Regions from separate parts of the Roseovarius sp. THAF27 genome, predicted to be linked through region 1. Evidence: riboswitches for the same ligand, from Rfam matches in the RefSeq annotation. Region 1 holds a riboswitch; the other holds the start of a gene.

Region 1 (5,589 bases):
CGTCCACATCGGCTGCCACCTTGGCCCCGGCCTCTCTCAACGGGGCGGTTCGTTCCGCCGTCCGGTTCCAGACCATCAGGGACTGTCCGGCGCGGCGCAGGTTCAGCGCCATAGGTTCGCCCATGGTGCCCAGGCCGATGAAGCCGATTTGTTCTCCTGATGCCATGACTGTCTCCCGTTTCCGCGGGACCCAAGCTAGCCGAGCTCAATCATTCTGAATAACGAAATGAATGAAACCGTGGGTTTCAATATTCGGATATGTGAGTTTGCTGCAGAGGTTGAAGACTCTGCATTTCACCAGCAGCCTGCCGCCTCTCACCCGGGGGGCTCTGCGCCGGGGGCGATGGTGGTGCGCCTCCGCGACAGGGCGGCAGACACCGCCCGGATGATCGAGACGGCGCGCGCGCTGAAATCCGCGCTGGCCTTCAGCCCAGGCGCGCGGGGCGTCGCCGTGGTTTCGGCCATCTGCGGACAGCTGGACCCAGAGGCCGCCGCCTGCCGCTCAGGAACAGGATCGACACCCTAGGCGCCTGACGCCCAGAGCGCATGGAAGTGATGCACCGGCCCGTGACCGTGGCCCACGTTCAGCGTGTCGCTTTGGGCAAGCGCGGCGTGCAGATAGGCCTTGGCGCGGGCCACTGCCTCGGGCATGTCGTGATGCGGCAGAAGCGCGGCGATGGCCGAGGAGAGGGTGCAGCCGGTGCCATGGTCGTTGGTCGTTGTGATGCGCAGGGCCTTCAGTGCCCGGGTGCCCTCGGGTCCGGCCAGCAGGTCGGTGCTGTGCTCGCCCTTCAGATGCCCGCCCTTGAGCAGCACGTAATCGGAGCCAAGTGCCATGAGCTCGGGCAGGGCGGCTTGCATCGTCTCGGCGGTCCAGTCGTCTTCGCGGCCCAGTAACACGGCGGCTTCGGGCAGATTCGGGGTGATGACGCGGGCCAGCGGCACGAGCGCCTCGCGCACGGCCGAGACCGCTTCCGGGTCGAGCAGGGCATGGCCGCTCTTCGCGACCATCACCGGATCGAGCACGATGTTGTCTGCCCCGTGATGGCTCAGCCTGTCGGCCACGGCCTCGGCAATCCCGGCATTTGCGATCATCCCGATCTTCACCGCGTCGACGCGCACGTCGTCCAGTACCGCGTCGATCTGGGCGGCGACGAAATCGGGGTCCAGCGCCTGGAAGCAGCGAACACCTTGTGTGTTCTGCGCGACCACCGCGGTGATGGCGGAACAGGCATAGGCGCCAAGCGCGGACATGGCCTTGATATCGGCCTGGATGCCTGCGCCGCCTGAGGGGTCGGTGCCCGCGATGGTCAGGACATTGGCAATCATGACGGCACCTCTGACATCAACGCGGCGGCCTCATGCGCGACCTCGGCCACATCGAGGCTCAGGGCGAGGCTGGTTCCCTTGAGGGCTTTAAGATCGACCCAACGCGCCTCCAGCGCGTCGTCCCCTCCAACCGGCTCTCCCGCCGTCCATCGGAACAGCACGGCGATCAGGATGAAGTGCCGGCGCAGGGTGCCGGCGGGGCCGAGGTCAAACGCGTCAACTGCGGTGAACACGCGGAGCGGCTCGGCGGAAACGCCGGTTTCCTCCGACAGTTCTCTGGTTGCGGCCTCGAACAGCGTTTCGCCGTGGTCGATCTTTCCGCCCGGAAATCCCCATCGTCCCGCGTCGGGCGGATTTGCGCGGCGAACAAGAAGGACCTGGTTGTCGCGTATGACGGCGGCGATGGTCGCCGAAATCGGGCGGTGGACTGTCGATGGAGATGGCAAGGCGGCCTCGTCATGCTGAGGCCGGCAAGGGCAAGAGAGCGCTGCGATCCTGTCCCTTCGCCGGCATGATCCGGATCAGGTTCAAAGGGTCACCGCGATGCCCAACGATCCTGCGACCGAAGCGCCAGCGATATCTCAGCCCCTTGTCGGGACACCCCTAGGTGGTTCCGAGCCTATCAGGATGGTGCACGAAATCAACGCCTCCCGCGCTGTAAATTGCCGGGTCCAGATGCCTGAGGGTCTCTTCCCGCAGCACTTGCGCAAGTCTTTCGGCAAAACGCGACAGGTTTGGCGCCCGCAACAGGCGCACCTCGATATTCGGCAACTCCGGCAGGCCGAGCTCCGCGCCGACACAGGCGATATCCTCCGGCCTGCCGTGATCCGTGCGCACGGCTATGCCCAGACCACTGCGCAGGCCGGCCCAGACGGCGGGCAGGCTGGGCGTGGTGAGCGCGGCGCGCCAGCGCGTCCGGCTGTGGTCAAGCGTGGCAAGCGTTGCCTGCCGAAACAGGCAAGGGTGGTTGAACATGATGAGGGGGAGGGGGGCGGCAACGGCGACCTCCGGCAGATCGCGATGCGCCAGCCAGTGCATGGGGCATTCGCACAGGGTTTCGCCTTCGGTCGGGCTGCCGGGCCGGAAAAAGGCGATCGCGGCGTCGATGCGCCCGGCACGGACCTCTTCGGCGAGCCTGTGGTTTTCCCCGGCCTGCACGTCGACATGCACGTTTTCCACGTCCTGTCCGAACCTGCCGAGTGTCGCAGGCATCACGTCATCGAAGAAATCCTGCGGCAGGCCGAGCCGCACGGAGGCCTTGCCTGCCGCCGCGCCGACCGAGAGCGCGGCTTCGTCGTTCAGCGCGACGATACGCCGGGCATAGGCGATGAAAGCCTCGCCCGCTTCGGTCGGCACGAGGCCGCGTCCCTTGCGAACGAACAGAGTTGTGCCCGCCTGCTGTTCCAGCTTCTTGAGGTGCATGCTGACGGCGGATTGCGAGCGGCCGAGTTGCACGGCAGCGCGCGCGAAGCTTCCCAGATCCGAGCCAACGACGACCGTACGGAGCGCGTCCATGTCAAAGCTTGGCATTGGTTCCGATTCTCGAATTATAGGGTTTCGATCTATTTGATTTTCTTAAGTCATAGCCTTGGATACCCTACCGTTCAAGAGGATGCTCTCCGGCAGGACGCGATTTTGCGGCAGTCGAAGGAGAGCTTAAGGGCCAGAACCAAGATGATCGGAAATACCCTGATACTCATCGCGGCCGCCCTGCCGCTCATGGGCAGCCCGGGGCCGGCCACGATCAGCTTGGCGAGTCTGGGCGCTGCATTCGGGTTTTGGAACGCCCTGCCGTATCTCATGGGCATAATACTCGGAACCATCGTGGTGCTGGCGATCATCGCGACCGGCGTGACCGGGGTCATGTCTTCCGAGGCCTGGTTGCTGGTGGTCCTCCGCATTGCTGCGGTGGCCTATATTCTTTACCTGGCGTGGAAGATCGCGACGGCGCCTGTCGGGCAAGCGCCGACTGGCGCCGGTGGTCGTTCGGGCGTTGTCATAGGGTCGTTTCTACCGGGCCTCGGCCTTGCAGTGGCCAACCCCAAAGCCTACGCGGCGATCGGCGCCGTGTACGCCGGATACTCGATCACGCCCGAGCACCTCTTGCTTGACACGTTCTTGAAGTTCATCGCGTTGGCCTTCATGGCCGCGGTTGTGAATACTGCCTGGCTCGTATTCGGGAGCACATTCTCCCGCTTTCTGGAAGATCCGAGCGTGGGACGTGCAATCAATATCGCATTCGCTATCATGCTTGTTCTGTCGGTCGGCGTTGCGTTGCTCCTCGGTTGAACCTGCAGCGCTCGAGTTGGAGTTGCAGCAATCCACGATCAGTCGCGCCGTTCGAGAACTGGAAGGTTCTCTTGTTGCACCCTCTTGGTCTAACCGCGCCTGTGGATCAGGTCATCCAGTTCGCTTCCAATGCAATGCGCCCGAGGCGACCATCAGTAATATTCGATTGTTGGCGATTTCATTGGCGCTGCTTGATCGGGTCTACCTCCCTCAGTACTGTTGACGTGCGAGTTCGGCTTGCTTTCTTGCTTCGGCGAGACTGATGCTTGTATACGACCCAAGACCCATCTCGCGTTGGCGTCCCCAGAACTGAAAGCGAAAGATCCAAAGGGACCCGCCGTCAGGCGTTTGTAAAGCCACAGGCACAGCCCGTCGCAAAGCCCGCCTGATTTGATTTTGCCATGATGGTATCCTCCGTTTTATATACGTTCTAACGTGGGACTTCCCGGGTCATAAGGGGACCTGCGGAAACACTAAATTATTACGATGAAAGGAAAATCTATTCCAATGACACGCGGTGGGAACGTATGGCGCAACAAGCCTGCCTCTCCGGCGGGAGTATTTTTCGAACGATGAAAGAGCCGTGGCCAGAAGGATACGGGCGGCGGGTGCTGGACGAGGTGGACAGCACCAATGCCGAGGCGGCGCGGATTGCGCCCAACCTGCAAGGGCCGGAGTGGATATTGGCCCGCCACCAGACGGCGGCGCGGGGGCGGCGCGGGCGGCCCTGGGCCAACCCGGAGGGCAACTTCGCGGCGACGCTGGTGATGCGGCCCACAGAAAGCGCCGACCAGGTGGCCCTGCGGTCCTTCGTGGCGTCGCTGGCGCTGTACGACGCCTTTGTCGCGGCGACGGGACGGCCCCTGGGCTTTGCGCTGAAATGGCCCAATGACGTGCTGCTGAATGGCGGCAAGCTGGCCGGGATCCTCTTGGAAAGCGCGGGCGCGGGAAGCAGCCTCAGCCATTTTGCCATCGGGATCGGGGTAAACCTGAAGAGCGCGCCCGAGGCGGGCGCGGTCGAGCCGGGCGCGGTGCGGCCCGTGTCGCTGTTGTCGGAGACCGGGGCGAAGATCGACCCCGAGGAGTTCCTCGATCTACTGGCGCCGGCCTATGCGCGGCTCGAGGCGCAGTTCGTGACCTACGGGTTCGCCCCCATTCGCGCGGCCTGGATGGACCGGGCAGCGCGGCTGGGCGAGGTGATCACGGCGCGGACCGGGCGCGAGACCTTTACCGGCACGTTCGAGACGGTGGACGCGGGCGGCAATCTTGTTCTAACAGATGCCAAATCGCGCCACGTCATCCCGGCGGCGGACGTGTTTTTCTAAGGCGAAGAGAGGGCGGTGCCATGCTTCTGGCGATCGACTGCGGCAACACCAACACGGTTTTCGCGATCTGGGACGGGTCGGAGTTTCTGTGCACCCTGCGCACCTCGACCCACCATGCGCGGACGGCGGATGCCTATTTCACCTGGTTCTCGACACTAGTGAAGCATTACGAGATCGACCTGGACATCACCGACGTGATCATCTCGTCCACGGTGCCGCGTGTGGTGTTCAACCTGCGCGTCTTTGCCGACCGGTTCTTCGGCTGTCGGCCCATCGTGGTGGGCAAGCCGGAATGCGCCCTGCCGCGCCAGCCGCGGGTGGACGAGGGCACGCAGGTGGGGCCGGACCGGCTTGTTAATGCGGCCGGGGCCTATGACCTTTATGGCGGCAACCTGATCGTGGTGGATTTCGGCACCGCGACGACCTTCGACGTGGTGGCGGATGACGGGGCCTATGTGGGGGGCGTGATTTCCCCCGGCGTCAACCTGAGCCTAGAGGCCTTGCACATGGCGGCGGCGGCCTTACCTCATATCGACGTGACGAAGCCGCAGAAGGTGATCGGCACCAACACGGTGGACTGCATGCAGTCGGGCGTATTCTGGGGGTACGTGGGATTGGTCAACGGGGTGTGCGACCGCATCCGGGC
Region 2 (5,589 bases), 290 kb from region 1:
CGCGGGGGGCTGGAGCCGGCCCGCGATGACGTCCGATACGCTGCTCCGCCGTGCTTGGGGCGAGACAGGGGTCGGCGCTTCCTCGGTGCCGCGAAGGTCGACGACGATATCGGTTGGCTTGAGGTGGTCGGTCGCGATGAAATGCAGGCCCTGCGCCGGCTCGGGGGCCGTGTCGAAGCGAAAGCTGCTGCTGCGAAAGGCCTGCATGTCGACGGTGAGCAGCTGACCCAGCGGGGACGGAGTCTGCCCGGTGAGGCAGGCCAGCGCCATCTGGGCCTGCGCCGCGCCGATCATGCCCACCACCGGCCCCATCACGCCCGCCGTGGCACAGGTGGCGGCGCGGTCGGGAAGATCGGGAAACACGGCGCGCAGCGAGGGCGCGGTGCCGCAGAAGCCGCCGACATAGCCCGAAACGCCCAGCACGGAGGCGCTGACAAGGGGCACGCCGGCGTCAAGGCACGTGTCGGAGAGGATGTAGCTGACCGCGAAACTGTCGGCGCAATCGAGCACAATGCTGGCCTGCACTACGAGATCGGGCGCGTTGGCGGGATCGAGCGGGCGGGCAAGGGGGGCAATGCGGCAGTCGGTATTGAGGCGGCGCAACGTGTCATGCGCGGCCTCGACCTTGGGCCTGCCGATGTCGTCTTCGCGAAAGAGTGTCTGGCGGTGCAGGTTGCCCAGGGAAACCGTGTCGCCATCCACCAGGGTCAGCCGTCCGATCCCCGCGCCCACCAGGTATTGCAGCGCCGGGGCGCCCAATCCGCCAGCCCCGACCACAAGCACATGCGCCGCTTTCAGCGCGGCCTGTCCGGCCTCGCCCATGCCGGGCAGGCAGGTCTGGCGGGCATAGCGGGTCATCGCGTCGCCGCCAGCCAGGCGCGCACCCGGGTTTCGGGGGCGTCGTTGAGCGTGATGTCGGTGACCGCGGCCACCACGTCTGCGCCTGCCTCGAAGGCGCCGGGCGCGCGTTCCACCGACAGGCCGCCGATGGCGATCAGGGGCAGGTCGCCTATCAGGCCGCGCCACTGGGTCAGACGGTCGAGGCCCTGTTCGTGCCATTTCATTTTTTTCAGGATGGTGGGATAGATCGGACCCAAGGCGATGTAGTCGGGATCGAGCGCAAGGGCGCGCTTGAGTTCGGCTCTGTCATGGGTGCTTATGCCGAGGTGCAGGCCGGCATCGCGGATGGCGGATATGTCAGCTGTATCAAGGTCTTCCTGGCCAAGGTGGATGTAGCTGCAGCCGGTGTCGATCGCCTCTTGCCAGTGGTCGTTGATGACAAGGGTGCAGCCGTGGCGCGCGCACACGGCCCTGGACCGCAGCACATGGTCGCGCAGCGTATCGGGCGCGGCATCCTTGACGCGCAGTTGCACCAGCTTGATGCCCAGCGGGACCAGCCGCTCGATCCAGTCGGCGCTGTCGAAGATGGGGTAGAAGCGGTCCAGTCTCATTCAAGAAACGCCTTGCCTAGAACCGGGGTGGAGGGGGCGGCCATGTCGCGCGGCTCCATAGGGTCGGCGGACTGCGCCAGTTTTCCGGCCCTGAGGGCGAGGGCGAAGGCTTCGGCCATGGCCGCCGGATCGCCCGCCTTGGCCACGGCGGTGTTGAGAAGGATCGCGTCGTAGCCCAGTTCCATCGCCGCCGTGGCTTGCGAGGGCAGACCCAGCCCGGCGTCGATCACCAGCGGCACGTCCGGGAAATGCGCCCGGAGCGCGCGCAGGCCGAAGATGTTGTTCAGGCCCAGCCCCGATCCGATGGGGGCGCCCCAGGGCATCAGAACCTCGCAGCCCGCGTTGAGCAGACGGTCGGCAACGACGAGATCCTCGGTGGTGTAGGGAAAGACCTGAAACCCGTCCTCGGTCAGGATGCTGGCGGCCTCGACCAAGCCGAAGACATCGGGTTGCAGTGTGTCTTCCTCGCCGATGACCTCGAGCTTGATCCAGGGCGTGTCAAAAACCTCGCGCGCCATGTGGGCGGTGGTCACGGCCTCTTTCACGCTGTGGCATCCGGCGGTGTTGGGCAGGATATGCACGCCCAGGTCGCGGATCAGGTTCCAGAAATCCTGTCCGGCGCGGTCCTGCCCGCTTTCGCGGCGCAGCGACACGGTTGCGACGCTGGCGCCGCTGCGCCGGAACGCCTCGGCCAGGATCGCGGGCGACGGGTATTGCGCGGTGCCCAGCATGAAGCCGTTGGCCAGCGTGGTGCCATAGAAATCGCGCATCGCTCAGCCGCCCTGCATCGGGGCCAGAACCTCGATGCTGTCGCCGTCCGCCAGAGCGTGATCGCCGCGCAGGGAGGCGGGTATGAACGTGCCGTTCACCGCTGTCGCCACCTTGGCGTCGCCATAGCCGTGGGCGTCCAGCAGGTCGGCCAGCGTGGCGGCCTCGGCGTGCAATGGCGTGCCGTTAAGCTGCAATCTCATCGGAAACCTCCGGTGTCTTGTCGTGAAGGATCAGGTCCGCGACCATGCGCGCGAGGGCCGGCGCCAGAAGGAAGCCGTGCCTGTAGAGTCCGTTGGCCCGGATCAGGTTCCCGTCGCGGCGGATGCGGGGCAGGTTGTCGGGAAAGGCGGGGCGGCTGTCGACGCCGATCTCGACCACCTCGGCCTCGCCGAAGGCGGGGTTGAGCGCATAGGCCGTGCCCAGCAGTTCCAGCATCGCACGGGCGGTGACGTGCCGGCCCGCCTGGCCTTCGACCATCGTGGCCCCCAGCATGTAGAGGCCGTCACCCCGGGGCACGACATAGATCGGCACGCGGGGGTGCAGCACGCGGACGGGGCGTGTCAGTGACACGTCCGGGCACGAGAGGATCATCATCTCGCCCTTGACGCCGCGCAGGTCGGCAAGCCGGTCGCGCGCCGCAAAGCCGCGGCAGTCGATGGTCAGACCCTTCTGGGCTTGGGCTTCGGGGTCGGCCTCTTCCTGAATGAGCTTCGCGCCATCGGCCGCAAGGCTGTCGCGCAGCGCGGCGAGGGCGGCGCGGGGAGAAAGATGCGCCTCGGTGTCGAAAAAGAGGCCCCGCGTGAAACGGGTGCCGAGGTCGGGCTCGAGCTGCGCGATCTCGGGGCCGGTGACGGCGCGGTGCCAGCTGGTCAGGCGGGCAAAGCGGGCGAGATCGGCCTTGTCGCGCCCGGGCGATACGACAAGAGAGCCGCGCCGCCGGACGACGGCGCCGGTCTGTGCCTCCCACCAGTCGGCGGCCTCGCAGCCCAGCCGCACCACGACCTCTTCGGCGCTTTCGCCTTCGCAATGGGGCGCCAGCATTCCGCCAGCCCACCAGGAGCAGGCATGCGGACCCGGCGCGGCGCGCCGATCGACCAGGGTCACCTCGGCCCCACGGTCCAGCAGGGTGCGGGCGACACAAAGACCGGCGACGCCGGCGCCTATGACGACAACGGATGTCATACCGATGCGCCTGGCCGGCAGATGGATGGCGTGAGGGTCATTCGGCGCGCCTCTTTGTTTGGGGCGTGCCAACGCGGAAAAGAGGTAAGTGCTGTCGGTGCACGTTCTACCCGTTCCCTACGCCGGTATTGCCCGGATCAGGTTCGACGGGTCGGTGCGTGCACCTCTCAGCCCTTTGCGGGCCCCCCGACGGATGATATGTGACTTGCGGACCGGAACGATGCGCCCCGGTGCAGCTTCGTGCGTCATGGATACGTGACGTTGCTTCAATCTGCAACATGCGAAACCAGACGATTGCGGCGCCGGGTTCCGCAACATGCTGCGCATTGGGCTGGCCCGGTGGCCGAATTTTGCCGTCCGGCTTGACCTTTCGGCGGCGGCAGGCGTTATTCTTTTCCAGACGTAATGGAAGGGATATCCGGTGTTCGGATCGCGTACCTCGTTTCTGCCTTGGAAGGGTTATGTCGCCTCGGCCTTCGTAGTGGTGCTGGGCGGCGGTGCTGTGTTGGCACAGACGGAAACGGCCGAGCCGTTGCCGGAACCGCCTGCAACCACTGTCAGCCCGCTGGACCCACCCCGGGAGTCGCAAGAGGGTGCCGGGATCGACGTCATGGGCGCGGAGACAGACCGCGATGCGCCTGCGGTGACGGAACCCGCCGCGGCGGAGGATCCCGGAACGACGAGCGCGGCCGAGACGGAGACGGCCGCCGCGACGCCGTCCCTGGTGGAGCAGGTGGCGGCCTGCTATGCCGGTACGTCCGATGCGGCCAGCGAAGAAGAGGTGCGGTTGCAGTTCGTGCTGGACAGCGCCGGGCTGCTGCTGGGGATCCCCGAGCATGTCGGCGCGGAGTCGCAATCGGCTGTCCAGCGGCGGCTGTATCTGGATGCCGTTGTCGCGCTGGAGGAGTGCGCGCCCTATTCCGTCAGCGGGGTCGAGACCACGTACGCGGCGACATTCACTCCGGCCGCGGTCACGTCGATTGCCGTTCTCGACACGGCAGGCCGGCCCGAGACGCCGCCGGTGCTTGGCACGGCGCGCGTGGATCAGACGGCGTCGGCCAGCGAGGATATCGAGGCCGCACTGGATCTGTCGCGCGACGAGCGGCGCGAGATCCAGAATCGCCTGCGCCTGGTCGAGTACGATCCGGGCGGCGCGGACGGGGTGTTCGGGCCGAATACGCGCACCGCGATTTCCACGTGGCAGGAGGCGCGCGGCTTTCCCGTCAGCGGCTATTTCAACGACGTGCAGCTGGCCGCGCTGCGGGAAGAAAGCCAGACCGAATACGAAGCGTTTCAGCGGACCGAGCCCAAGCCAAAGCCAAAGCGCAAGGCCGAGAGGGTTCGCGTATGCAAGCGCGGTGTGTTCGGCGTGCTCTACGACTGCAGGTTCGTCTGGCGCTGACGCGCCGGCCTGCAGGCTCGGCTTTGCGCGGGGTTCAGGCGATCGGCAATTATTCAGGTATGCCGGGAACTTGAGCGCAGTTGCGGCGTTCCTTCGTCGGAACGGAAAGTCGGGCAATGGGTCTGGGACAGTTTTCTAGCAGGACGAGTGAACCGCGCGGGCACGGCGCATGGGTGCCGGCGTGTGGTTGTGCGCGTTCGCGTGTTCACGGACCGCAGGGCGTGATGCCATGAGCCACGATGCCGAAGCCCCTACGGCGCATCCGCTGACGGATGTGATCTCAAGGATCAGGTCGCTGGCCGATCGACCCGAGGTTACCGTGGACGAAATTGTCGGTGCCGCGGGGCAGGCGGGCATTCTGCCACTGATCTTCGTGCCAGCCCTGATCGCAGCCACGCCGCTGTCGGGCATTCCCGGCGTGTCGATGGTGTGCGGGTTGCTGATCGCGCTTTTTTCCGCCGAGATGATCCTGGGCCTGAAAAAGTTCTATTTGCCCGAAAAGTTGAAGAAAAAGACGATTGACGGTGCCAAGCTGGACCACGCGATGCGGCAGATCCTGCCGATCATGCAATGGATAGAGCGCCATACCGGACAGCGCCTGTCCTTCCTTTTCCATCGCCCGATGACCTGGGTGCCGCAGTTGATCTGCCTGATGACCGGGCTGGCCATGCCGTTTCTGGAATTCATTCCGTTCTCGGGATCCGTCGCGGCCACAGGTGTCTGCCTGCTGGTCATGGCCATGTTGACAAGGGATGGCGTGGTATTTCTGCTGGCGCTTCTGCC

What was found. Region 1 has a riboswitch for thiamine pyrophosphate ahead of FIU89_RS11935 (NUDIX hydrolase). Riboswitches for the same ligand answer to the same signal wherever they lie in the genome.
Region 2: it holds a riboswitch for thiamine pyrophosphate, as region 1 does, so the genes downstream of both, thiO (glycine oxidase ThiO) here and FIU89_RS11935 (NUDIX hydrolase) in region 1, are expected to answer to the same signal.

The regions. Positions count from the first base shown of each region.
Region 1 is NZ_CP045393.1:2,392,770-2,398,358, reverse strand. Features, by position in the region: gene FIU89_RS11950 (NAD(P)-dependent oxidoreductase) at 1-166, opposite strand, end outside; gene FIU89_RS22475 (hypothetical protein) at 350-526, shown strand; gene thiD (bifunctional hydroxymethylpyrimidine kinase/phosphomethylpyrimidine kinase) at 523-1,329, opposite strand; gene FIU89_RS11935 (NUDIX hydrolase) at 1,326-1,775, opposite strand; TPP riboswitch at 1,810-1,944, opposite strand; gene FIU89_RS11930 (LysR substrate-binding domain-containing protein) at 1,933-2,844, opposite strand; gene FIU89_RS11925 (LysE family translocator) at 3,004-3,618, shown strand; gene FIU89_RS22935 (Arm DNA-binding domain-containing protein) at 3,829-3,978, opposite strand; gene FIU89_RS11915 (biotin--[acetyl-CoA-carboxylase] ligase) at 4,191-4,943, shown strand; gene FIU89_RS11910 (type III pantothenate kinase) at 4,964-5,589, shown strand, end outside.
Region 2 is NZ_CP045393.1:2,686,409-2,691,997, reverse strand. Features, by position in the region: gene FIU89_RS13550 (HesA/MoeB/ThiF family protein) at 1-858, opposite strand, end outside; gene FIU89_RS13545 (thiamine phosphate synthase) at 855-1,451, opposite strand; gene FIU89_RS13540 (thiazole synthase) at 1,448-2,221, opposite strand; gene thiS (sulfur carrier protein ThiS) at 2,225-2,422, opposite strand; gene thiO (glycine oxidase ThiO) at 2,406-3,404, opposite strand; TPP riboswitch at 3,502-3,603, opposite strand; gene FIU89_RS13525 (peptidoglycan-binding protein) at 3,826-4,806, shown strand; gene FIU89_RS13520 (exopolysaccharide biosynthesis protein) at 5,036-5,589, shown strand, end outside.